DNA from 4 places in the Protofrankia sp. Cj5 genome. Region 2 is predicted to be linked to each of the others. Evidence: riboswitches for the same ligand, from Rfam matches in the RefSeq annotation. Region 2 holds a riboswitch; each other region holds the start of a gene.

Region 1 (4,888 bases), on a different contig from region 2:
CGAGCTGGCCAGCCTGCTTTGCTGGCAAAAAATCGATGATTGTCAGCTGGATCCGCGACAGCTCGCCTTGCGGGCGACGCGAGCCGGCGTGACGGAGGTGCACGTGCCCGTTGATTTTGATCACGGCCCGGTGGTCGACGATCTCACCCGGCGTACCGCCGAATTTGTGCGGACCGTCGTCATGCCCGAGGAGGAACGCTTCGGGGGCGTTGCCGCGCGCGGCGGCGACGCGATGCGCGCACGGCTCCAGCAGGCAGCCAAGGATGCGGGGATCTTCGCCCCGCACGTACCGGCGCTGTACGGCGGGCACGGCCTGGACATGCGCGGCCGGGCGCCCGTGTTCGAGGAGGCGGGCTACTCGCTGTTCGGCCCGCTGGCGCTGAACATCGCCGCTCCCGACGAGGGCAACATGCACCTGCTCGAGGTCATCGCGACGGCCGGGCAGAAGGAGCGCTACCTGCGGCCGTTGGCAACCGGTGCGGTGCGTTCCTGCTTCGCGATGACGGAGCCCGCGCCCGGAGCGGGGTCGGATCCGACCGCGCTGACCACACGCGCGGTGAAGGACGCGGGCGGTTGGCGGATCGACGGCCGCAAGTGGTTCATCAGCGGCGCGGACGGCGCCGGATACGCGATCTGCATGGCCCGCACCTCGGGCGAGCCGGGGCAGCGCGGCGGGGCGACGATGTTCCTCGTCGACGCGGGCAACCCTGGCATGAAGATCGTCCGTCATATCGAGACCCTGGACGAAAGCCTGTACGGCGGCCATTGCGAGGTGCTGTTCGACGGCTGCATGGTAGCGCACGAGGCTGTGCTCGGCGAGGTGGACAAGGGCTTCGACTACGCCCAGGTCCGCCTCGGCCCGGCCCGGACGACCCACTGCATGCGTTGGCTGGGTATTGCCCGGCGGGCCCAGGACATCGCCGTGGCCAGGGCCGCGGACCGGCGGCTGTTCGGTTCCCGGCTGGCGGAGCTGGGCATGGCTCAGGCGATGATCGCGGATAACGAGATCGACATCGCCGCGTCCCGTGGGCTGATCATGCAGGCCTGCTGGGAGCTCGACCAGGGCCGTTCCGGAGCCCAGTCGACCGCGATCGCGAAGACCTTCACCGCCGAGGCCGTGTGGCGGGTCGTCGACCGCTCGCTGCAGATCTGCGGCTCTCTCGGTATCTCCGGGGATGTGCTGTTGTCGCGCTTCCTGCGCGAGGTGCGTCCCTTCCGCATCTATGACGGACCGTCGGAGACCCATCGCTGGGCGATCGCCCGCCGGGTGGTCCGTCGGCACCATGACAGCCGTCCAGACGCACCATGACGGCTGGTAGCGCCAACCTGTTTCCGGTTGTTGTCCGTGGGCTGCCTGGCCGGATGGTTAACACGAACGGTAACCAACTTGCGGCGAAATTCGCGGAAAATTAGGCCTTGCGGTCACAGGGCGTAGTTCGCTACCGTGGCCGGGCTCTCAGTAGCACCGGGCCGGACGCCGAGTTCTGCCCTCGGCCCGGTGTCCCCTCCTCACCATCGCCAGGGCAGAAGCGGGGGACCCAGGTCCCGCCGGGCGTCGTTGCCACTACGACGTCCTTGGGGTGAAGCCGGCCGCACATCCCGTGCGTGCCGACCGGGCTTCCCGGCCCGAACCCGACAGCTAACCTCGCAGGCGTACGGGAAGGATCATCGTTGCCTGCAGATCAGGCGTGCTCAGATCCGGCCGACACGATTATTTCCCGCCGCGGTCGTCACCGTGCGCAGCCGGTCAAGCCCAGTTTTGGCCGTCGCTCCGCGCGCGCCGTGGTTGCCGCCGCGGCTACCGGTACCGTTGCCCTGACCGCTTTGTCAGCCCCAGCGCTGGCAAACGACACCGGGGCCGACAGCCCGACCGATGCGCCCCAGGCCACCGCCGCTGTGCCGGCCTGGGCCGGTGACACCACCGCCGCGGGAGCCACCGGGACAGCCCCCGCGGAGCCCGGTCCGGCCACGGGCGCCACGGGGGCCACGGGGGCGGAGGAACCGGCACGTGGGCTGGCGGGGCAGCAGGACCAGAACAGCGCGTCAACGCAGCAGGACAGCGCGTCGCTGTCCGCCGGGAGCCTCGGCGAGAAGGTTGTCTACCTGGCATCGAAGCAGGCGGGTAAACCGTATGCGTGGGGCGCGCAGGGCCCGAACTCCTTCGACTGCTCTGGTCTTGTCCAGTACATTTACAAACAGCTCGGCCGCAGTGTGCCGCGGGTGACCGACGCCCAGTACGCGGCGTCGCGGAAGATATCGCAGGATGCCAAGCAGCCCGGCGATCTCATTTTCTTCGGTCAGCCCGGAAACATCTATCATGTGGGAATCTACGCCGGGAACGAAATGATGTGGGCCGCGCCCCACAGCGGCACCGTCGTTCGACTGCAGAAGATTTATTCCGCGAGTTATCTGGTCGGCCGGCTGGGGTGATGACCGGGCCGGACCGCCAGGCGGGTACGCGCCGATCAACGTTACTGATCCGATCAACGATACTGAGGTGAACTGGCTGCTCATGTCCAGTGGAACACTATCCAGCGGAACACACCGAAGAAGTCACCGGAAAATGCGAGGAAAAAGCCACCGGAAGCAGCCCGAACGCAACCGCGGCGCGGTGGCTGCCGCCGCCGGTGTCATCGGCGCGACGGCGGGCATGATGCTGACCGCGAGTCCGGCGAGCGCGAGCCCCGTGGCTCCGCCCAGCACGAGCGCTGTCGCTCCAGGAATTGTTTCTGACGCTGCCATCGCCGGTGCTGGCAGGAACGCGGGGCTGGCTGGCTGCGCCGGGATACCGCTGGGAACCTGGGTCGCGGTCGCACTGGCCGAGTCCGGCGGCAACCCGGACGCGCACAATTCCAGCGGCGAGGATTCCCGCGGACTATGGCAGATCAATATGCGGGCGCATGCGAGCTGGGTCGGCGGGGCGGATCTGTTCGATCCAGCCGTCAACGCACAGGCCGCCAGGCGGGTATGCGACGTGCAGGGCATCGGAGCATGGAGTACGTACACCAACGGCTCCTACCGCCGGTACCTCGGGCGGGGCGCGGCGGCTGCCGCCGCTGTCGGCGCGGGCGGTGACAGCGGAGCAAGCGCTTACCTGGCCGTTCCCAGCGGCCCTGTCAACACTTCTGCCCAGGCCGGCGCGCCCGGTGTGGCAATGGCACGACCGGACGCGCCGGCTCCCCGCACGCAGGTGGTTCGTTACAGTTCCCGCCTGCGTCCTGGTGTTCGTCAGATTCAGCGGCGGTTGGCCGGGTACGGCTACCCGGTCGCGGTGGACGGGAATTTCGGGCCGCGCACCACTGGAACAGTAAAGGCCTATCAGCGCCGGCACGGGCTGGTGGCCGACGGCGTTGTCGGTCCGCGGACCCGCGCCGCGCTGTTCCATTCCGCCGCTTAGTGGTCGTTGAGCGCTCGTTGAGCGGTCGACAAGAGGGGAGGCGGCGACGCACGGGCACCCCGGCACCCCGGTCGCCGCCTCCGGCGTTATCCCTGCGCATGGGTATCACGCTGGGCATATACAGTTCGCGGCAAAGCGCGGTTTTCCGCAGAAAATCCGCAACGGAGGATATGGATATCTGTGCCCCTGTTGCCGGGCGCTCGTGATTTCCGGTTGACTCCTGGTTCGGGTGTCGTAGATTGAGAGGCTCCGGCAACAGGACTGTCCGGCTCGCGCCGCCCGGGCGGCGCCTCGCGTCGTTGTCGTCGGTCCACGCCCAATGCCAGGGCGCATCCTTCCGCGGCCTCGCGATCCATCCACCCGGACGCCGCTGCCTGATCGAACGCTCTGCTGCCGGAGCCTCTCATGGCTGAAAAACGACGACTCGTGGTGGAGGCGATCGAATGGAGCAGCAGCAGGCGCAGCAGGTTGAGCAGTATCTACGGCAGAACTGGCGGGAGATCCGGTATCAGATACTTGACCAGTTCGTCCAGGTGAGCACCGCGGACCTCGAAGCCGTCTCCAGTGTCAACGACCTCGTTCGGCGGATCGCGGACAGATCGCACTATACCGAGCCGTACATCGAGGCACGCCTACGCGAACTGGTCGGTGTCACGGCGGGCACCGGCCAGGCGGCACAGGCCGGCGGCGAGGCCGGGCCAGCGGGCGCCGAAGCCGAGCAGCCGGGCGCCGAAGCCACCGGCGACGAGCAGGCCGAGCCCCTCGGCGGGTCCCGGCAGGCGTTCGGCGGGCCGGAGCAACAGGCGGATTCTGAGTGAGAACAGTCCACGGCTGATCCCGGCCAGGGCACAAGCGCCCTGTTGCCGGGCGCGCATAGCCTCCCGGTGCCGCTCGGGTGGCACGTGTGGACCAGCGCGACATCACGGGCGCGGACGGCGGCGGATACCGCGCCCAGACCGCGATCATAGCGTCGGTGTGTGCGGACCGGATACACAGAGCACCCCAGCGGGCCGCCGCTGGGGGTGCCTGCCGGCTTGGGGCCTATGCTCTTCTCTGATCACCATGATGGCCTGTACTGTCACAAACAGCAGCAGACATTCAGGGGGGGCTTAGTTGCTGCGAAGAGGCCATTATTGCCGCACAGTGGGTGAAACGGGCGTTGCCGGGCGAGGCCCGGCCCGATTATGGGCGTTGTTGCCTGCGGCCGGGGCGGCCGTCAGCGTCGTAGGCCTGCTCCTGACACTTGCCCTGGGGTCGTTCATCCTCCGTTGGGGGGTGCCGCCGGTATCCGCGTTTGCCCCACTGGGAGCTGCGGGTGACACCGCCTTTGCGATCCGTGTCGTTGAGCTGCCGGAGAAGGTCGACCGAAGCGTTCTGGGAAATCTGAACACCCTGCTCAAAGGCATACCGGAAACTGGCGGAGCCGTTGTGGTGCGGGTGGCCCGCGCCGCCACGCTGGCCAATGACCCCACCACGCTGACCGATCTGGAC
Region 2 (4,888 bases):
GCTCGATTCGACGAGCTGCTGTCGTCAATTATTCAGGCGACCTTGACACAGGTGGCCATCGCGCAAAACGAGGACATGCGCCGCATCAGTGCCTGGGTCGCCATCGCCGCGGTTCCGACAGCGGTTGCCGCCATTTACGGGATGAATTTCGAGCACATGCCCGAACTGCGGCAGCCGTGGGGATATCCCGCTGCTCTCTGCTTGATGGCGGCAATCTGCTTCACCCTGCACCGAGCCTTCAAACGGAATGGCTGGCTGTAGCCTCGTACCGTGGTACGCTCAAATATCAACTGATAGCATGATGGACGCTCGTGAATATTGCTGCTGGCTTTCGCGGCCGGTCCGGTCAGCTCGCCGGTGGAGCCGATACACCGACGAGCTGACCGGTATAGCAGAAGGCCGCGATCATCATTTTTTGCGTGGCTGACGCCCAAAAACCGACCGAACTCATGTTTCGTGGCGTCCCGTGTGTAAAAATTGAGCAGGGTGTTGAAGGCGCCACAATACCAGGCAAATTATCCACCGAGCTGGCCGCGCCGCGAAGCTCCCGCCAGACGCGGGTGGCCTCCGTTCGAGCCAGCACAACTGGCACAACCAGTGCCACAGGCCGGGCCATGGGAATTACCACGGCGCGGCCCCGCCGACCCGGCTGGGATACCGCCCGTCAGGACTATACCGTACCCAGCAGGACCGCACCGCGGCTTCGTTCGATAGCTATTTCATACTAGGAACAACGACATATCACCCGACAGCGGGATTCACGGAGACCACGCTGTCGGCTACCGTAATCGCCTGTGTCAGGCCTTCGTGCGGGAGTTCACAGTCAACTGCCGTCCCAGCCGCGGGCTAGCGGCAGCGTACGGTTACAATCCGTTCTCAGTCGCAACGCGGGCGTGGGTGGCAATGACGACGCCCCCCGCCGTATCCACACCATCACCTGTGACGTCGACCGCGACATCCGCGACATCCGCGACGCGATCCGATGACCCAGCCGACATACCCGGTCCGTAACGATCTTATCGCCGAGCTGGCGACAAGACTGGAGCAGCTCGATCAGATCCTTGGGCGGCTGGAGGATGCCGAGCGGCAGGCCGCCGACGCCAGCGAGCGCCTGATGCGCACCCGGCGGTGGCAGGAGGAGACGGTCCGCGCGATCCAGGACGAGCGAGCGCAGATGCGCACCCATCAGCGGGCGCTGGACGATCTCGCGGACCGCGCGCAGGCGGCCGTCGAGGCCCTGTCCGGCCAGTACCGCTCCCTGCCCCCGGAGATTCACGAACTCGCGGTCGAACTGCACGTCCTGCAGACCGCGGGCCTGCTCTCCCGCCGCGACACCCGCGCCCGGCGCCGCTGACGCCGACCCGTCCCAGGCCGCGGACATCCTCTCGCACAGCGGATTTCGGAGCGGGAAATCCCATAACGGCTGACACAGTGCGTAATCTAGCGAGCCTATTCATTAAGATAATTTTCGCTACTACATGTCAGCGATATATAGCTGTCGGCACTCAAGCACCCCCCCGTCGCCGGACCGTCACCGCTATGGCGTAATGTCATCTTCCGCATCCTGTGGGTCATGGCATGGCAAGCCTCCGTCTAGGCGACCTGTCGCAGTGGCCAGCAGATCAAGATAGAGCGGCGAGTGATCGGCAAGGAGGATGGGAGGAACCGCTATGGTCACTTCTGCGAGTACTCGCCGTAGTTGTGAGGGACTAGTATTTGCTGGCACCATCCTTTTGAACTAGTCTCGCGCCGACGTCACGACAACACCGGGCCGAACGCCGAATCCTGCCCACGGCCCCGGTGTCCCCTCCGAGTCGTCACCAGGGCAGGAGCGGGGGACCCATCCTCCACCGGTTGGCACCGAGCCACGGTGCCGACCTAGGGGTGAAGTGAGTCGTGTGCTGGTCGCACGGCCCACCGGGCAGCCCAGCCCGAACCCGACAGCTCACCTCGCAGGCGAACGGGAAGGATCACAGTCTTGTCTGCGCCCGATGTGCAGCTTGATCCGGCAATATGGCCATGTTCGTCGCCGACGGCGTCGCTGTCCTCGCTGCGACCTCAGGCCGAGACACCTGGGCGTCCAGCCCGCGGTAGGCACCGCGCGCCCGCTCCGCCGTCGGCCCCCGGCCGCGTCCGGGCACGTGCCGCGGTCGCGGCGATGACAACCGGCACGGTTGCGGTGTCAGGCGTCGCGCTGGCCGGCTGCGCCCCGACCGACTCAGGGATGGACGAGACTTCGGTCAGTTCCCGGATCACCCTTGGCTCTCAGTTCGGAAGCCAGGCGTCACTCGCCGGTCTGCGCACGTCCGTTATCAACCCGGCCACCTCGGTTGGCCCCGGGTCCATCACCAGCCATGTGATCGATCAGGCTGACCTGCACCCCAAGTCAGGTGTCGCGCTCAGGGTCACTAATCCGGACGTGTCAGTACAGGCCGACCAGCCCATTGACATGGGCTTCTCCCTCGAGGACGGGACGACCCACGCGCCGCTGTCAAACCAGCTCATCAAAATTCAGGTAAAGCTGCCTGACGGCTGGGCAACATTCAAGCACCTGTATACTAACGAGCAGGGCTTTGCGAGCTACACTGCCAAGGTCCTCACCACCACACAGATCACTGCTATCTTCGACGGAACGGATGCCCTGCAGTCGGCTCGCTCCTCGAACGTTGGTACTATGACGGTGGTGCCCAGTTCGGTCCCCGCGCCTCCGGCGCAGGCCGCCGGCTCGGCCGCTGCTGCCGCGTTTCGGGTATCCACCTCCGATACAGCGGATGCTACGATGCCAGTCGGATCGCTCGGTGAAAGAGCTGTCTATCTGGCCGCGCAGCAAGCCGGCAAGCCTTACGTGTATGGTGCGGAGGGCCCCTACTCCTTCGACTGTTCCGGCCTGGTTCAGTATGTTTTCAAACAGCTCGGCCGCAGTCTCCCCCGCACCGCGGAAGAACAGTACGAAGCCACGGCCCATGTGTCGCAGTACAATAAGCAGGTCGGCGACCTCATCTTCTTTGGTACGCCGGGAAACATCTACCACATCGGCATCTATGCCGGCGGTGGCAAGATGTGGGCGGCACCAAAGTCCGGTGAAGTCGTTTCGCTCAGAGATATCTACACCACGTCATACTCAGTCGGCCGGGTCAGTTAGCGGCCAGCGGCCTCGCTCGTTGACTCCTTCATCTCACTGATATGACTGACGCAGTCAGCCTCTGAAAAACATATAGCGGGTTCACGCGTGTCCTCCCCCTCCGGTCACGCGTGAACCTCACCGCCAGATCGGTGTTGTCGATATAAACACCGGTCTGGCGGTCCCAAACCACAACTGGATGTCTCCAAAGACTTCCGCTGGTCGGATCGAGCCAACCCCCCCGGCTCGCAATGCCCGGCGGAACACGGGCTTCCCCGGCCTTTCGCACTGAACCCCCCCCACAGTGCGCTTGGCCGGCGGAGGTCCTGGGCTCCCGCTGGTCGGCCGTGCCACCCCCCCGGCCAAGCCGACCGGCGGGAGCCCTCTCAACGACAGCCGACGAGGCGGGTCGAGGATTGATCCACAAATTGCCGGGATCTCCAGCTCGCTTCAGACCGAAGGCCACGCGAAAACACCATCATCGCGTGGCCTTCGGTGGCCGCTTAGAGCGACCGGCAATAGGGCGTTCGATCAGGGAGCGGCGACCGCTTAGCCCTTGATGTCCTTTGAGAATTTCCACAGCTCGCTGGTCGTGGCTTCGTTCCATTTCCGCCCTGGCGCAAGAGCCACTGACTTGACATGGACCCGTGAAGGACACGCGGGGAGCGGCCCGACCGTGTTCACCGTCCCGACCGCCGTGAACAGTGGCTGCTGGGCGGGGTCGAGCGGGCCGCAGGCCACCGTGAGCGCGAGACGGCCGCCCTCTCCCGCACCCCAGATGTAGATCCGGGACATATCGATGTTCGATCGCTCCTTGGCGACGTAACGGACCACGTCCCACAGATACCGCGCGTCCTGACCGTTGGTCTGCCAGGTACTGGCCACCGCCTCCGGATACACCAGAGCGAACTTCTGTTGATCAGCAAGCGCGGACACCTTACTGTCCTTCTCGATCGTCGCCGCGTCACTCTCGTCGTCATGCAGGACGAGGAGCAGCGGCACCGGCTTCTCGGGCTTGGCCTCGGCGTGGACCGCAAGCTCCCGGCCCGCGGACTCGTAGCCCGCCGGAATCTCGGCGCGCTCGGTCTTCACCTCGGGTGAGTGATGCCCGTAGGCGAGGGCAACGACGACCACGCCAGCGGCCACCAGCACCCGTCGACGGTTCTTGCTCCACAGCTCTTTCCCGGCTTTGAGCGGATTCGACGCCACCAGACAACCGAACCACACCGAGAGCCGTTGATTCGGCAGATTCGACACGTGGCGTGGACGAGTCGGGCACCACAGCCGTGGTCTGGCACACACCTGTGCGGGTTGACGCCAACGGCGACCAGCCGGGCGGACGCGGCCAGGCGCCAGCGGCCGCTCCACGGATCCGCCGCGGCGGCCCCAGGACACCCGCTTCGCGCCGATGGTGTATCCACAAGAATCTGTAGAGATCCGAGACGCCGCGGACGGATGACATGGCGTAGGGATGAGGCCGAGGTGGACAATGAACAAGCACTCGATCATCGGGCGCTGGAGAAGATCGAGCATGAGCTGGCCGTGCTCGGCCGCCGGGCCGAACGGTTCCGCATGGCCATCGCGGACGGCTCCGGCCCGCCTCTCGACCGTTCCGCCTATCTGCTTCTCAGCTATCTGTACGACCACGGCTCGGTACGGTTGACCACCCTCGGCGCGGTGTTCGCCCTCGACATCTCGACGGTGAGCCGCCAGGTCGCCGCACTGGCCACCGAGGGGCTGGTGGAACGCGCCACCGATCCCACCGAT
Region 3 (4,888 bases), on a different contig from region 2:
TTCGATAGGGGCCGCCTACGGGCCGCTGCCCAGATCCGCGTGAGCGGAACTCGCGCGCTGGGCTCCCGCCTCGGGTCCTGGCGTTGGACGCGCATCAGGGAACAGCCGTCCCACAATAACGCCGCCGCTGACGAGCAACCGGTTACTGACCTGCGAAAACAGCAGCACCGCAGGTCAGGATAGGTGTCACATAGGTGCCACAGGAGAAGATCTTGTTCTTCCTTCAGGAGGAGCGACCAGGAGGAGCGACCGGCAATAGGGGCGCGGACCACGGAGCGGGGCTGGAGCGCCTGCCTCGCGAGCCGAAGGAGGACGCGCCGGAGGTGGTGGGTGGCGACCGACGAGCCGTCGGGTATCCGCGCATCGCGCGGCAATGGATGGAGAGCATGGATGGGCAGCGATGACGCGGGACGCCTGCCCCCGCCCCGCGATAACCTCGGCAATGTCGCGTCCCCTACGGCGTGTTTTCGACACGTGCCCTGGTCCCGGGCGCTCTGAGCGGCCGGGACGGCTATCTGTTCAGCAGGCTGCCAATGGCCACCCGCAGTACCTCGGGGAACAGCCGCTGGCCGATGGCCACCGGCCGCGCGATACCTGGGAAGATCCAGAAACGCCCTTTGTCGAGGCCGCGTTCGATCGCGTCGACGGCAGCGGCCGGTGTCATCATAGTGCGCTGCGAGACTGCTCGGGCCGCGGGCATGTCGTCGAGCATCGGGGTTGCCACCGCCGGTGGACAGACACAGCTCACCCGCACACCAGTCCCGCGAAGTTCATGCCGTAGCGTCTGAGCGTAAATGACCAACGCCGACTTTGTCGCACCATAGGGACCGTGTTGCGGCACCGGCAACCAGCCGAGAATCGACGAGAAAAGGACGAGCCGGCCCGATCCCCGCGCGAGATAGCCGGGTAGCGCGGCCGTCACCGCGTTGACTGTGCCCTGGTAGTTCACCGCCATGATCTTCGCGTGCACCGCGGCCGGGGTCTCAGCGATCTTGCCTGTGTACCCGATCCCGGCGGCCGTCACGAGCAGGGTGTGGTGCTGCGAGGTCACGACGTCGGCCATGGCGTCCGCATCGGTGACATCGATGGTGTGCGTCGTCACCTTTCCGGGCCCAGCGTCGTGGAGGACCTTGAGACCGGCTTCGTCCCGATCAACCGCGATAACGTCTGTGCCCTGCCGCACCAGCCGGAGGGCGAGGAGCTGTCCCATTCCGCTTCCAGCGCCGGTCACCAAGGCTCGACGGACGTCGTTCTTCGCTGTCATCGCTCATGCACCAGGTTTCTCGAGAGCCCAGCGCGCGGATCGAAAAAACCCCTGATGAGGCACCGCTCGCGCACGGTACGGTATTACGCCGCCCGCCTGAAGTCGAGTAGCCCCGCGGGGAGCCGGCGCGAACGAAAAACGGGCCCGGACAAGAAACGACGACACACCGACGGGGCCGTTTTTCCGGGTTTACCACAGACCGCCGCGGCGCGCCCGGCCCCCCAGCCGGAAGATCGATTGTGCGGGTACGCCCGGCCCGGTCCGAGAGCCGGAAGCAGGCGGCCGCTTGGGAGAGACCGGCCGTGGCCGGTCTCTCCCAAGGCTTCGCGAGAGCCTCCCGGTGAACCCGGGCCGGCCGCTCTGTCGAGATACCTGAGGCTATACCTGATATACACAGCGCTGGCGCTGGCGGATCTGACAGACGCCGTGGACGGCGCGAGGGACTCTCGCCGCGTCCTCTCCGGTCGCTAGGCCTTTCCGGTCGCTAGGCCTTTCCGGCCCAGCAGTGCTTCGACGCGTACCAGGGGCTCGTGCCCTGCTGCGCGTACAGTATCCGCGCACGCATCCACTGTTCGGACACACTGGCGTTCTGCGGCAGGCCAGAGCCACCGACAGCGTGCCACGTGCTAGGCAGGAACTGGAACAGTCCGCCGGCACCGATCGAGTTGACAACCTTCGGGTTGCCGCCGGATTCACACTGTGCAATGGCGGCCAGCACACCGTCGTTGGACGGTGCCGCACTCGCTGGCTGGGACAGCGCGACGCTGCCGCCGCCGATGGCGGCGACGAGTGCCGGTACAGCGATCAGTACCCGAGCACGCGCCTTGATTCGACTGATTCCACGAGCGCCAGAACGTACATGGGACATATTGTGTTGATGTCCTTCCCCACGCCTGCGAGGTGAGCTGTCGGATTCGGGCTGGGACTGCCCGGCCGCGCTATGCGGCTTCACCCCGAGAACGCCTGGCTTCGGCGTCCGGAAATGGTTCCCCCGTTCCTGCCACCGTATTGGTTGTCATCGGACGGGGGCAGGACTCGGCGTGCCATCCGATGCGCGCCTTCCCCTCGAAGGCACGGCGAGGACCATACGTGCCATGACCGCCCAGCAGGCAAGGCTCCGTGAAGAGGCACACAGTCCACAGCCGATGTTGCTAACCATCACGGCTGCCGGTAACGTGCGCGCACCCGCGCTTATCCATAGTTGGCCCTGGCCGGCTGGCGCAATTGTGCCGGGGCCGCCACCCAGCCAAAAAAACTGCCCCGCGCGGTAGGTGGGCAGGCGGGTCGGCTGCGTGGTTGTTCGCCGACGGTTGTTCGTCCGCCGTACGATGCCGCGGGGATCCTGCGCATCAACAGTGCCGTGTATGGTGTGGGCAATATGGCTGTCCGAACGCTGATGATCCTGGGCTCTCCGTGCGCGGGAGCCGCTTTCTGGGCGGCTGGCGGTTCTCGCCATATCGCGGTCCAGGCCTGTTGTGCGGCAGGAGCTACCGGCCTGGACCGCGATGAACGGCGCGGTTTCAGCCCATGGCACGACGGCGGCGACGGCGCACGATCCTGCGGGCGCCGATCGCCACCACGAACGCGATGATCGCGGACGCGGTGGGGACAGACGACGGGGGAACAGCTATCCCGCCTTCGCCCGCGGAGACAGCGCCCTTGGGCACCGGCATCGTTGTGGCCGACGGCCCTGGCGCGGATATAGCGGTGGCGGCAGTACCGTTGTTGGTGTCGGTGTCGGACACAACCTGATAGCGGGTCAGCATGCCGGCGGTGATGTGCTCGTTCACGTGGCAGTGGAAAAGCCAGATGCCGACGTCGTCAGGCACCATGTCGGCCACGGCCATGGTGCCGGGGAGCAGCGGAACGGTGTCCATACGCATGCCGCCCACGATCGCGTCGTTACCGTGCCAGTGCGGCGTGTGCATATCCGCCTCGCCGCCCATGCTCATCAGGTACCACCGGACGTGCGCACCCTTTTTCATAGTGATCATCGGCTCGTTGCCAAAGACGTAGCCGTTGATGGCATGCCGCATGTTGGAACGCTCGAAATCAGCATCGTTCAGCGCCGGGTACGGCGGCTTGGCAAAACGGCGGAGATTCTCCTGAAGATACGGGCTCCAATTCTCGTTGACGATCGAGAACAGCGCGAAGATCTCGCGGTCGACGTCGACGGGGCTACCGTCTGGCCGCGCCTTCCCTTTTCCGGTGACAACCATCGGGCCGGTGAGCCCGGCATAGGTGTCGGTGACCTCGTTGGTATGGGAGTGGTACATCCACATGACCGAGCTGCCGTCGTGCGGGCCCGGACCCGCTCGATCGGGCACCAGCCAGGTGTACGTGTGCGTGCCTCCGGTGGGTACGGCGTCGTCGAGCTTGTCCACCCCGGAGGTGTTGTCCGCGTACGGCGTGCCCTCGTTCGCCTTGGTGTAGAAGACGCCGTGCGGGTGCACGCTGTCAGAAATCCGGCAGGCGTTGCGGAACACGACTTTGATGGTGTCGCCGACCTCGGCGCGGATCACCGGGCCCAAAAAGCCCAGATACGCATCCTGCGGGAGGCGCGGCGCCAGACCGCTGAAGCTGGCGTCGGTGTAACCACGGTAGAGACACTTGAGGTAACTCGTCCCGATCCGGCCGGGCCCGGACTGGACGTATGTCCTTGCTATCGGGTCGAATGCCTGGCCGGTGATAGCATCGCGTCCCTCGGGGGCGTAGTTCCAGACCACCTCGTCAGCACCGATGTAATAGGTGCGCACTCGACCGGTCGGGTGGAACTCCTGGCCGGCGGCGTCGTTCCAGTAGGATGATCGTTCTCCCGTCGCGCCCGTGCCGCCGGCCGCGGTCGCGGGCCCGATCGCGGCGGGCCCGAGGGCAAGCACAAGCGCGCTCCCGACCACCGCTCTGACGCACATCCGCTGCCTGGCACGAACGGTCGTCTCCGCGGACCGTGACGACGACTGCCTCCTTACGCGTACCCGGCTGGCGGTCCGGCCGCCGATACCTGTGCGCCGCATGGCGCGCAACTTATCAATCACGGAGCGTGACAGTAACCCTCCGTGACTTCCCCTGCATAGTGAGAGTCCACAATCCGCCAAAGGATGTGGAAGATGGCACTACGCACGCGCACCGGTCGGGCAGCCGGTCGGCGACACACGCTGGACGGGGCGGGCAGGAGCTTTCAGGCTGCTCGTGGACCGGGTCGCGGATCGCCCGGCCGTGTTGGCAGCCGCATCGGACGCCCTGCCGCCGGAGCCTGCCAGCGGGCTGGCGTTCTCACGCTATCGTGAGCGGATGGGCCTCACCAGTGGACGATCCGCAGGCGCCCGCCCAGCGCCTGCTGTGCGCGTAGCGCGAGCCTCCCGTCAGGATTGACCAGCACCGCATGGTTGGCGGCGGCCAGCATGGGCAGGTCCGCCAGCGAGTCGCTGTAGGCGTGCTCCCACGGCGGCTCGATCCCGTGGGCGGCGAGCTGACGCGGTTTACGCGCTCCATGGTTGTGCAGGCTGCCCCGAGTAACACCGAATCGGCCCCAGACCAGCTGCGAGGAAATCAGTTCCACCTCGCCCAGGCCCAGCGTGTCGAGGAGCGTACGGGCAAGTTCTCGTTCACATGCTGTCACGATCA
Region 4 (4,888 bases), on a different contig from region 2:
ACCCGGTCGGCGGCATGCATCAGCTCTGGAGGCGGGTGCTGCCGGCCCAGGTCTTCGCGGACCAGCCACCCGTCGGCTTCGATGTCCCGACCGACCCGAGGTATCTGGCGGACTTCGCGGACCTGCTGGCCCGCAACGCTGACCAGATCGCGGCGATCATCGTGGAACCCGTGGTCCAGGGTGCCGGTGGGATGACCTTCCACAGCCCCGGCTACGTCCGGGCACTGCGGGAGCTGGCGTGCGACCACAACGTGTTGCTGATCCTTGATGAGATCGCCACCGGCTTCGGGCGTACTGGGAGGCTGTTCGCGGTTGAACACGCCGGTGTCAGCCCCGACATCATGTGTGTGGGGAAGGCCCTGACCGGCGGCTATCTCTCGCTGGCCGCCACCTTGTGCTCCGAGGAGGTCGCCCGGGGGATTTCGCGGGGCGAGATGCCGGTGCTGGCTCACGGCCCGACCTTCATGGGGAACCCGCTCGCCTGTGCGGTAGCCAACGCGTCACTGGACCTGCTCACGGAGGGGGGGTGGGCGGCTTCGGTCGCCCGTATCGAGGCCCGGCTGGCGAGCGGGCTGTCGTCCGTGGCCGCGTTTCCCGGAGTCGCCGATGTGCGGGTCCTGGGCGCGATCGGGGTTGTCCAACTTGATCATCCGGTGGACGTGCCGGCCGCGACCAGGGCCGCGTCGCGCAACGGCGTCTGGCTGCGGCCGTTCCGGGATCTCCTTTACACCATGCCGCCGTTCATCTCGACCGATGCCGACATCAACGCGATCACGTGCGCGCTGCACGCCGCCGCACAGGTCGGTTAAGAGCGCCCGGCAATAGGGGCGTGGATCAAGGAGTGGGGCTGGGGTGCGTGCATCGCGAGGCGGCGGAGGGAGTCACCCTGGTGTTGGGTGGCGACCGACGACAACGACGGGATGCCCCACCCGGACGCCGCGAGCCGGACAGTCCGCTATAACCGGGTACAAGGCGACCGGTATCCACAAGCGGCTCAGTCGCTTGTGAAGCCCAGCGCGCCGGATGCCTCGGAATCGCTGTCGGCGAGGAACTCCCGGCAGCGGGCGGCCTCCTCGGTTTCACCGATGGCGGCGGCGGCACGGCTCAGCGCCGCGAGCGCGCGCAGGAAGCCCTGGTTGGGCTCATGGGACCACGGGATCGGCCCATGCCCGCGCCAACCGGCACGGCGCAGCTGGTCCAGACCGCGGTGGTAGCCGGTCCGCGCGTAGGCGTAGCCCGTGACAGCCGCGCCCGCGTCCAGGGAGCGCTCGGCCAACATCGCCCAGGCAAGGCTTGAGTCCGGGAAGCGGCCCGCGACAGCCTCCGGGGCATCGCCGGCGCTGAGGGCCCTGGCGGCGGCCGGATCGAGAGCGAGCCTTGTCGGAGGCGGACCGCCAAGGAGATCCGGCCGTTCGGGGGATGTCGTCATGAGGCCCATCCTGCCGGATCGCGCTCATGCCGCATCGCGTGGGGAGCTTTCACGCGGCGGACCTGGTGGGAGGGGGGTGGGCCATCAGGTCCGCCGCGGGATCGGGGGCCGAAGCCGACATCGTCTTCGGACAGCCGGGAAACCGTGGTTCAGAGCGCCCGGCAACAGGACTGTCCGGCTCGCGCCGCCCAACACCTCCGTCGCACTCCTCCGCAGCCCTCGCGATCCATCCATCCGGACGCCGCTGTCTGACCGGACACCCTACTGCCGGAGCTTTTTACGCGTGCCCGCGCTCACAGCGCCGACGGGCTGGTGACGGTGATGTCCCAGAGGTTCTTACCGACCACACCGGTCTGTCCGTCGTCGACCCGGGTCAGATAGCTGTACAGCGACGCGAGACCCTGGGATTCCCCGCCGAAGCGGCCGTCCACCTGCAGAATGAACTTCTTCTCACGCATCGTGCTCTGCCAGACGTAAGCGTCAGCGCGAACTTCACCGGCCAGCGCGGTGGAAAGGGTTGTGCCGGCGAAGTTTGACGATGCCAGTTGAGCCTTCGCGCGTTCCAAGGTCATCGGAGGCTGCGCTGGGGCAACCGCCTGCTGGACCACCTCGGTGCTGGGCACGGCTGCCGCTGTCTGCGGTGCTGGGCCGTTGTTGGTCAGGCCCATCTTGACTGAGCAGGACGGCCAGGGGGACCAGCCGCGAGCGTTGTAGAGCTTGTGGGCGGCATCGTCCTGCAGTGCCGGTGGCGCGTCGCTGGGAAGACCGGAATAACCAAGGCCATGCCAGGTCCCGGCGTCGAACTGGTAGGCGCCGTAGAAACCGTTACCGGTATTGATGTGATAGTTGTTACCGGACTCGCACTGGCGGAGTTTGGCGAAGTCGTCGGCGGTCGCGGCGCTCGCTGGGCTGGCCGCGACGGCGAGACCACTGCCCACGAGTGCTGTGACAGCACCGGTGGTGCGCAGGACCTTGACGGCGGTGGACGACTGTTGCGGGGCGCGGTGCCTGCCAACAGACGGCATGTGGGTCGGTCCTTCCCGTCGCCTACGAGGTGAGCTGTCGGGTTCGGGCTGGGAACATGCCCGGCCGGTGACGCCCATGCGCGTCGCCGGCTTCACCCCAAGGACACCGGCGTCTCCGGTATCCGGATGTGGTTCCCCCGATCCCGTCCTAGCGGCTTCGCGGTAGGTCCTGCCGCGGCGGACGGGGACGGGATTCGGCGTCCGTTCGCGCGGCCTCGCCGATCTGGCGAGTGGGGAGGACTCTAGCGAGCCTGGCTCTTTCGAAGCAAATCGGGGTGTCGGATGAACTACATGGATCTGGCCTACATCCCCCGAATGAACTATGTGGGCCAAACTGAGAACTGTACCTGGTGATTGGGAAAGCTCCGCTGGAGGGTTGCTTGTGTTGGGTTTTTGTAACGACGAGTAATCGGGCCGGTCGTTATAGTGTTTATCTGTTGTGTTTGTTGTCACCTTGGTGTGGCCGGCCCGACTCGTCGTGCGCGGGGTCTATATCAGTTTCGTAGCCGTCAGGCGGTAGCTGTTCGGTTCAGGCTCAGCTGAAGGTGGCCGTCCAGGTTTGCGGTCCGCAGATTCCGTCCACCGTCAGGCCCTTGTCAGCCTGGAGATGGCTCGCCGCACCAGCCGACTCCGGTCCGTACTGACCATCAATCTGGATGTTGTAACCAAGACCATTCATCTGCTGCTGCCACGACCGCACGTCCGGTCGCACCTGGTCGACCAGATCGGTCGTCAAAGGCGTGGCAGCGGCAGCGACAGCGACAGCGGTCGACGGGGTGGCCGCGTTCGCCGCGCGCCATGCCCAACGCGAGGAACCGCTTCTGCCGTATGAGCGTGCCTGCCACGAGCTGCTGTCCGACGAACCGGTGCTGTCTGGGCTGGCGCTGGCGCTGCTTGGACTCGACGAGCTGGCGCCTGACGAGCTGGTGCCCGACAAGCCGGTGCCGGTGCTGTTTGATGACGAGCTGGTGCCTGACGAGCTGGTGCCTGACGAGCTGGTGCCTGACGAGCCGGTGCCTGACGAGCCGGTGCCTGACGAGCCGGTGCCTGACGAGCCGGTGCCTGACGAGCCGGTGCCCGACGAGCCGGTGCCCGACGAGCCGCTGCCCGACGAGCTGGCGCCAGCCCCGAGTTGGCCGGCGCTCATGCCCCGGCCACAGACGGGCCACTGGCCGAAGCCGGATTGGGTGGCGAGCTTGAGCGCGGCCTCGTCCTGGGTGCTCGGGGATGCGCTGCTGGGCAGTCCGGTGTAGCCCAGGCTCTGCCAGGTGCTCAGCGAGAACTGGTATGCGCCGTAATAGCCGTTGCCGGTGTTGGCCGTGTAGTCACCGCCGGACTCGCACTGGCGAAGCCCCTCCCACGTGGTGGCGGCGCTGGCCGGCTGTGACATCGCGATGCCACCACTGATCGCCGCGAGCAGGGCCGGGGTCAGCACCATGGCTCGGGTACGGACCCGGGCCCGGCGAATTCCGCGATGTCGGCCGCGAGAACTTGTACGGGACATATTGGTAATGCCCTTCCCCACGCCTGCGAGGTGAGCTGTCGGGTTCGGGCTGGGACTGCCCGGCCGTTTTCACGGCTTCACCCCGAGGACGCCTGGTATCGACGCCCGGAAGTGGGTCCCCCGTTCCTGCCGCAAGTTTGGTTTTCGTCGGGCGCGGGCAGGATTCGGCGTGCCGCCCGACGTGTCCCCGCCGTATCGACGGGCACGGCGCAGACCATAACCAGCATCGCTGGTGGCTGAACAAGCCGTGAATGCGCTTCGTGACTATGCGCACATCGGGCTGGGTGCTCTTGCCGTATCTCGAGATCGGCTGCTAACGCACGCCGGCGCGCGCTCATCACTTTCCAGCGGCGGAAACCACGGGCAGCGGCGGGGTGGCCACCGTGCCGCAGCTGGCCCGAGTAATACCGCGTGCACCCGGACAGGTTGTTTGCGTAGCCCGCGGCGCCGCATCGAATTCGGGTTCCCAGCACTCATAGCGGGCGTTCACACGACATCGTCCGATGCATTCTGGGGGAACCTGTTTTGAATCTTCTGTCCGGGCGGTCGACAGCGTCGACAGCTGTGATTCAAAACAGGTTCTACGACGGGGAAGGACAGGGCGGCATGGACCGGTGTGGTTGGGTACGAGGATCCGGTGGTGGCCGAAGGAGGCGCGAAAAGCGATGCTCGCGCCTCCTTCGGCCGGTGAGCCGGCCGGCTCGGCCGGTGAGCCGGCCGGCTCAGCCGGTGAGCGAACGCCCGGCGGAGCGCAGGTCCTCGCAGGCCCGCACGACGCGGGCGGCCATGCCGGTCTCGGCCGCCTTGCCGTAGCTGCGGGGGTCGTACTGTTTCTTCACACCGACCTCGCCGTCAACTTTCAGCACTCCGTCATAATTCTTGAAAATATGGTCGACGATCGGCCGAGTGAACGCGTACTGAGTGTCGGTG

The links. Region 2 has a riboswitch for cyclic di-AMP ahead of MJ777_RS03450 (C40 family peptidase). Riboswitches for the same ligand answer to the same signal wherever they lie in the genome.
Region 1: another riboswitch for cyclic di-AMP. It lies ahead of MJ777_RS23055 (C40 family peptidase); the one in region 2 lies ahead of MJ777_RS03450 (C40 family peptidase).
Region 3: another riboswitch for cyclic di-AMP. It lies ahead of MJ777_RS18865 (transglycosylase family protein); the one in region 2 lies ahead of MJ777_RS03450 (C40 family peptidase).
Region 4: another riboswitch for cyclic di-AMP. It lies ahead of MJ777_RS02055 (transglycosylase family protein); the one in region 2 lies ahead of MJ777_RS03450 (C40 family peptidase).

What each region holds. Positions count from the first base shown of each region.
Region 1 covers NZ_CAKJTO010000029.1:30,175-35,062, reverse strand. The annotation lists gene MJ777_RS08855 (acyl-CoA dehydrogenase family protein) at 104-1,309, shown strand; cyclic di-AMP (ydaO/yuaA leader) riboswitch at 1,507-1,668, shown strand; gene MJ777_RS23055 (C40 family peptidase) at 1,672-2,430, shown strand; gene MJ777_RS08845 (peptidoglycan-binding protein) at 2,564-3,397, shown strand; gene MJ777_RS08840 (hypothetical protein) at 3,841-4,215, shown strand; gene MJ777_RS08835 (hypothetical protein) at 4,592-4,888, shown strand, end outside.
Region 2 covers NZ_CAKJTO010000007.1:46,204-51,091, reverse strand. The annotation lists gene corA (magnesium/cobalt transporter CorA) at 1-261, shown strand, start outside; gene MJ777_RS03455 (hypothetical protein) at 983-1,354, shown strand; cyclic di-AMP (ydaO/yuaA leader) riboswitch at 1,803-1,973, shown strand; gene MJ777_RS03450 (C40 family peptidase) at 2,159-3,142, shown strand; gene MJ777_RS03445 (plasmid partitioning protein) at 3,671-4,330, opposite strand; gene MJ777_RS03440 (MarR family winged helix-turn-helix transcriptional regulator) at 4,604-4,888, shown strand, end outside.
Region 3 covers NZ_CAKJTO010000108.1:641-5,528, reverse strand. The annotation lists gene MJ777_RS18875 (hypothetical protein) at 213-404, shown strand; gene MJ777_RS18870 (SDR family oxidoreductase) at 512-1,264, opposite strand; gene MJ777_RS18865 (transglycosylase family protein) at 1,749-2,132, opposite strand; cyclic di-AMP (ydaO/yuaA leader) riboswitch at 2,140-2,315, opposite strand; gene MJ777_RS18860 (multicopper oxidase domain-containing protein) at 2,785-4,278, opposite strand; gene MJ777_RS18855 (haloacid dehalogenase-like hydrolase) at 4,563-4,888, opposite strand, start outside.
Region 4 covers NZ_CAKJTO010000004.1:5,931-10,818, reverse strand. The annotation lists gene MJ777_RS02065 (adenosylmethionine--8-amino-7-oxononanoate transaminase) at 1-809, shown strand, start outside; gene MJ777_RS02060 (DUF3151 domain-containing protein) at 995-1,429, opposite strand; gene MJ777_RS02055 (transglycosylase family protein) at 1,723-2,454, opposite strand; cyclic di-AMP (ydaO/yuaA leader) riboswitch at 2,460-2,626, opposite strand; gene MJ777_RS02050 (peptidoglycan-binding protein) at 2,990-3,190, opposite strand; gene MJ777_RS02045 (hypothetical protein) at 3,195-3,707, shown strand; partial or broken gene MJ777_RS02040 (transglycosylase family protein) at 3,671-3,844, opposite strand; cyclic di-AMP (ydaO/yuaA leader) riboswitch at 3,964-4,138, opposite strand; gene fbaA (class II fructose-bisphosphate aldolase) at 4,681-4,888, opposite strand, start outside.